DNA from 2 places in the Arsenophonus apicola genome. Region 2 is predicted to be linked to the other one. Evidence: predicted binding sites of a transcription regulator. Region 2 holds the regulator's gene; the other holds the start of a gene.
The links. The regulator LexA, encoded in region 2, represses DNA repair genes until DNA is damaged. The targets are predictions, from matches to a motif close to TNCTGTATGTACATACAGNA.
Positions count from the first base shown of each region.

Region 1: the regulator LexA is predicted to act here: its motif matches at 1,205-1,224, upstream of umuD (translesion error-prone DNA polymerase V autoproteolytic subunit).

Region 1 is NZ_CP084222.1:635,733-638,953, reverse strand. It holds gene LDL57_RS02775 (class-III pyridoxal-phosphate-dependent aminotransferase) at 1-580, opposite strand, end outside; gene umuD (translesion error-prone DNA polymerase V autoproteolytic subunit) at 1,242-1,625, shown strand; gene umuC (translesion error-prone DNA polymerase V subunit UmuC) at 1,634-2,905, shown strand.
Region 2 is NZ_CP084222.1:3,017,800-3,021,020, reverse strand. It holds gene plsB (glycerol-3-phosphate 1-O-acyltransferase PlsB) at 1-573, opposite strand, end outside; gene LDL57_RS14290 (diacylglycerol kinase) at 697-1,071, shown strand; gene lexA (transcriptional repressor LexA) at 1,173-1,787, shown strand; gene zur (zinc uptake transcriptional repressor Zur) at 1,998-2,462, opposite strand; gene gntK (gluconokinase) at 2,848-3,221, shown strand, end outside.

The DNA of each region.
Region 1 (3,221 bases), 920 kb from region 2:
CCATAACAGGCTCAATAATAAGACAAGCAATATTGTCATTAGAGCCGAGTTGGATAATTTGATCGAGATCGGGATAAGACGCTAATATATTTGTGTCTTCAGCACCGGCTAGCAGGCTAGGCGGCATAGGAATTTTAAGCGATCCTTCAATATTAATGCGAAAATTTTTGATTCGAAAAGCATTACCGGATATTTGTGCCGTTGCCAGCGATTGGCCATGATGGGCCAGGTATAGTGAAATGACGCCAGAGCGGCCAGTCGCTTTTTGTGCCATCCTTATTGCACCTTCAACAGCACCCGATCCTGAAACATCTCTAAACCAAATACGATTGATTTTTTCAGGAAGATATTTGATTAATTTTTGTAGAATACAAATTGACATTTCACGGGTATAGGCAGAGCTTAAATGGGTACAGCGATCTATTTGCTGCTTTAGTTTATCGGCTATTCTTTTATTAGTGTAGCCAAGTGGTAGATTGAATGTCCCTGAAGCTGCATCAATATATTTATTTCCATCTATAATTAAGTAGGGACCCTCACCTTGGTATTTAGCAATGAGAGTTTCAAAGGTTTTCTGCATAATATTAAAGCCTCCAATTTAGTTAATATAATATATTTTATGATTTTATAATTATTGTTTATTAATAAATATCAAAAAATAAATCAAAAAAATGACAATTACATGCCAGTTAAAAAATAATAAAAATTAATCAGTGTTAAATTAATGAATTTTAACTTACTTTATTATTTTTTCTTTTTAAATCAATGTTTTGGTTTTTGTTAATTGAGTGTATTTAATGGATTGATTTGAATTTTTATAATCGTAATATAAGTTATCATATAGATGTGATATTAAAAATAATAATTTAAAATTAAAGATTTTGTTGATTCATCTCTATTATGATTTCTTTAATTAAAAAATTAAACAGATAATATTTTTTTTTACAGAGGATGTTAATTTTTTTAAAATATTATTTGATTATAAATATCGATTGATATTTTAAATTAATATTTTACATGATTAGAGTAATAATTATTTAAAAAATAACTTTAATTAACTAATCAGAAAAATAGTTTAACAACCAGTTAGTGGCCCTTAAATCGATGTTAGATGCTTTGTTGTTAGGCAAAATATCGACCACAACGTTTTTCCAATCTGTTTTGCCAGATAAAAATATTTTATTTTTTGTTATTTACTATATTATACTGTTTTTTTATACAGTATTATTATGGTGATTGATATGGGTAATTTGCCTTTATTTTTAGATAAGATTGCTTGTGGCTTTCCATCTCCTGCTCAAGATTATGTTGAAAAGCGGCTTTCTTTAGATAAACAATTAATTCGTTTTCCTGAAAGTACCTATTTTTTGCGGGCATCGGGTCATTCGATGAAAGATGCCGGGATCTTAGATGGAGATTTGCTGATTGTGGAGTGCCATAACACAGCAAAACAGGGTGAGATTGTGATTGCCGAATTAAATGGAGAATTTACATGTAAATATTTACAATTATCTCCATTTAAAGCACTTCTTTCAGCTAATGCTGTTTATCCGCCGATTGTTATCAATGAAGATATGTCTGTACGTATTTTTGGTGTTGTCAGATATGCTATTCATTATTTTTGAGTAATAAAATGTTTGCCCTGATTGATGTTAATAGTTTTTATGTATCTTGCGAACAAGTTTTTCAGCCTGATTTAAAAGGAAAACCAACGGTTGTTCTTTCTAATAATGATGGTTGTGTTATCTCACGTTCTGAGCAAGCCAAAGCTTTTATAAAAATGGGAGCACCCTGGTTTGAAATTGAGTCGATGGTTAAAGCTAACAATATAGCGGTATTTTCCTCCAATTATACCTACTATGCTGATATGAGTATGCGTGTCATGGAAGTGTTAGCCTCTTTGGTACCCAAATTAGAAGTTTATTCTATTGACGAGGCATTTTGTGATCTCACTGATATTGACTCATTACACGATTTAACCCAATTCGGTTGTTATCTACAACAACAAATTATGCAGCGCTGTCATTTGCCTATTGGGGTAGGGATAGCCACGACAAAGACGTTAGCTAAATTAGCCAATTTTGCCGCCAAGCAATGGAAAGGTGCAAAAGGTGTTGTTGATCTTAGTCAACGCGATAGGCAACAAAAATTAATGTCTTTAATTGCCGTTGATGAAGTGTGGGGGATAGGTCGAAAATTAGCCAAAAAATTAAAATTAATGAATATTAAAACGGCATTAGATTTAAGCCAGATGCCGCCAAGCGATGCGCGCAAATTTGGTTCTGTCATATTAGAAAGGACAGTCCGCGAATTAAATGGCGTTGCGTGTTTAACATTAGAACAGCAACAAAAAGCCAAAAAGCAGATAATTTGTTCTCGCTCTTTTGGCCGTAAGATCAGTGAGTTTGAATTTGTTAGACAAAGTATTTGTGCGCATGCAGAGCGTGCAGCAGAAAAATTAAGGCAACAAAGACAATGCTGTCGTTTTGTTAGAATTGCGATCCAAACTAGTCGTTTCTCATCAAGCGAGCCGGCTATTTATCGATATGCGAGCAAAATATTGTCTTATCCAACGCAAGATAGTCGAGATATTATTAAGGCGGCAACGGAGATTTTACTGCAGATATGGCAGCCGGGGATTAGATATAGCAAAAGTAGTGTCATGCTAAGTGATTTTAGTGAACCAGATTTGAGCCAACTTTCTCTTTTTGCAACAGAAAAGCCATTAGCTAACGCGTATTCCCTTATGCAAGTGATCGACACTATCAATCAAAATCAAATTGGCAAAATAGGCTTTGCCGGGCAAGGGCTGATTAATAAAAAATATCCCTGGGTAATGAAGCAAGAATATCTTTCTCCTCATTGGACGACAGATATTAATCAAATACCTATTGTAAAATGCTAATATAAGAAACGATTTGGCGATATTTAAGCTGTTGTATTTAGCCGCTGTGTTTGAAAAGCGTTGGTGATTTCACATCCCCTGCTAATGGCTATTATGTTGAGCGTATCGGATTTTTATTAAACAAATTCAATAGCGTTTTTTAATCTAATAGTTGGTAGCTATTTTTTAATAATCGATGATTTATTTATCATATCTGTACATTACATTCCACAATTAACTAATTTTTATCACCATAAAACAATCGATTAATAAATTATTTATTCATGTTTTCGATAACTATTTTTAACAAAAAATAACATTGAATTATATAATTTAA
Region 2 (3,221 bases):
TTTGTTGGCAATAATTTTATCAGTACCATATTCGCCAGCCATTTGGCGCAAAGAGACAGTGGGTGAAAAACGAACAAAACTGTCACGTCCTAACCGGATAACGGCAAAGAATTTTTGAATACCATTAAGTAAACGTAACGGAGGCGCTGGTGAGTGGCCTTCTCGACCAGGTGCTCGACCGAACATCACTGATACGGGTAGCATCTGAATGTTTAGTTCGGGATTATGGCAATGAAGATCAAGATAAGCCGTAAACGTTTTTACGGAATCTTTACGTGGATTTGGCGAATAATAACGAAAGACACGCGGGCCATCATCGATAAAGACATAGGCAGGTAATTTAATTTCGTCTATTTCAATCGGATCAAGTGGATCAGGTAAACCAATAGAACAACATTGTTGACGTAACGTCAATAAGTCTGTTTTAGAATGATAAGGTAATACATATAGAAAAGGACGTGTCGTATCAAGATGCAATTCTTTAATTGGATCTGCTGGTATGAGTTTACTTTTTACCAATAATTTCATTGGTAAATCTAATAGATTGTAGTAAATTTTACGCCAAAATGACATAGATGAGCGATAGCCTCTTATTTGAATCCTACCCAAGCATATCAGAAATAGTAATTAATATCTGTTTAAAAGATAATAATTATACTAAATCCCATATAGAACTATATCTAGAGAGTAAATTTTATGGCAAATCAAACAACGGGACTAACCCGAATTATTAAAGCAACCGGTTATTCGCTCAAAGGATTAAGGTCAACTTGGAAGAGTGAAGCCGCTTTTAGACAAGAAGCAATTATGGTGATTATTGCCATCAGTGTGGCTTTTTTCCTTGATGTACAATGGATTGAACGGTTACTACTTATAAGTTCAGTGGTATTAATAGCTATTGTTGAATTATTAAATAGTGCGATTGAAGCAGTGGTTGATAGAATTGGTACAGAATTACATGAACTTTCTGGTAAGGCAAAAGATATGGGCTCAGCGGCTGTTTTTATTTCAATTTGGTTAGCTATTTTTATTTGGGCAATTGTGATCAGTAATCATTATTTCGTGAGCTAGTTATAAAAAATAGGGTTTTACACATTTTTCAGTTTAAAATCTTGATATAACTGTATATACTTACAGTGACAATGTGCGAATGCAAATAAATAGGGGGCGAAATGAAAGAATTAACGTTGAGGCAGCAGCAGGTCTATGATCTGGTGCGTGAACACATTTCGCAAACGGGTATGCCTCCCACACGCGCTGAAATTGCAACAAGTTTAGGTTTTCGTTCACCAAATGCAGCAGAGGAACATTTAAAGGCTTTGGCACGTAAAGGCGTGATCGAAATTGTTTCCGGTGCTTCTCGCGGTATCCGGCTACTACAAGAAGAAAATGAGGATGAATGGTTACCACTTATTGGTCGGGTGGCGGCAGGAGAACCATTACTTGCCCAAGAACATATCGAAAGCCATTATCGGATTGATGCTACTATTTTTAGACCTAGTGCTGATTTTTTATTGCGTGTTAATGGTATGTCCATGAAAAATATCGGAATTATGGATGGTGATTTACTTGCTGTACACAAAACACAACAGGTACATAATGGGCAAATTGTTGTTGCACGTATTGATGATGAAGTGACGGTTAAACGTTTCAAGCAAGCGGGTAGTAAAGTTGAATTAATTGCTGAAAATCCTGAATTTGAGCCAATTATTGTGGATTTGCGGACACAAAACTTAACTATTGAAGGACTCGCTGTTGGTATTATTCGTAGTAGTGATTCATTTTAGTCAAATTTTTAGTCATTTTATATCTAATTAATTTTTTAAGTTAATTCAGTTTAATTTATTGAAAAAAATATTATTATTTTCTAGTTTGTTTGATTTATAACTAATAAGTATTAAGTAAGATATTTTAAATTTTTATTGATTTTTTAATAAAGGCCGATTGTTCATACGCCTGGCCTTTGTATCTCTATTTAACCTTAATAATGCATAGTTTTAACAGGATTTTTTCTCGATTTTGTAGCAAGGCGAGCATAGTCCATGGCTTTCAACAACGGTATGAGATAACTGAAAACCAGTCTGTTTGGCTAATTTTATAATAGCGGTTTCTACTGTTTGACCATTACTTTCGGCGACACTGCCGCAACTGTCACAAATTAACATAACTGAAGTATGTTTAGGATCCTCAAAATGATGACAAATAACATAACTATTTGTTGATTCTATTTTGTGAATAAATCCTTGTTCTAAGAGAAATTCTAGGCCACGATATATGGTTGGTGGTTTAGCTTGAGGTTCAGAAATTCTAAGTAGGTCAAGCAAATCATAAGCACTAATAGCACAAGGTTGAGCTGCTACAAGGCGCAATACCTCTTCTCTTTGTGGCGTTAAACGTACGTTACGCGCTTGGCATATTTTCTTAGCTTGGGACAGTATTTTTTCCTGATCTTGCTTTGTCATGAATTATCCTAAGGTGAAGATCATTATAATAATGATATTATCATATTTATACTTTTTGATATCTACCATAGTTCTAAAATAAATAATATCTTTTACTATTTTCTAATAATGTTTTTTTATTTTCTATTGTTATAAATAGATACTAAATTGGAAAATAGCACATATAGTCAATCGTAATTAAAATGATTAATTTCAACGAGCTAACGGAACTAATATTAATTATTGCTGGTTATATTAAGAGCTATAAAACCGATAACGAGTTTTACTTGTGCTCAGATCCGCCTCTTTACTGAGATTCCTATCACAAATCTATTATATTATTTTTTTATAACTGATAATTATCAGTAAGATTTTATATATTGCCTGATTTTTAACGGAGTTTTTAATGAGTGATACCAAAAAAATACACCATGTTTTTATACTGATGGGGGTATCTGGTAGTGGTAAATCTGCAGTTGCGAGTGGGATCGCTCAGAAAACAGGAGCTGCGTTTTTAGATGGTGATTTTTTGCATCCACGTGCCAATATTGAAAAGATGTCGGCTGGCCATGCTTTGAATGATTCTGATCGACTGCCTTGGCTTAAAGCATTGAATGATGCTATTTTTGCTATGCAAAGAACAAATAGTGTTTCTTTAATTGTTTGTTCCGCTTTGAAAAAAAAATATCGAGATATTTTAAGAGATGGAAATCAACATCTGTCATTCCTTTATCTTGAAGGAGACTTTAAGTTAATAGAAGGCCGATTAAAAAAGCGTAA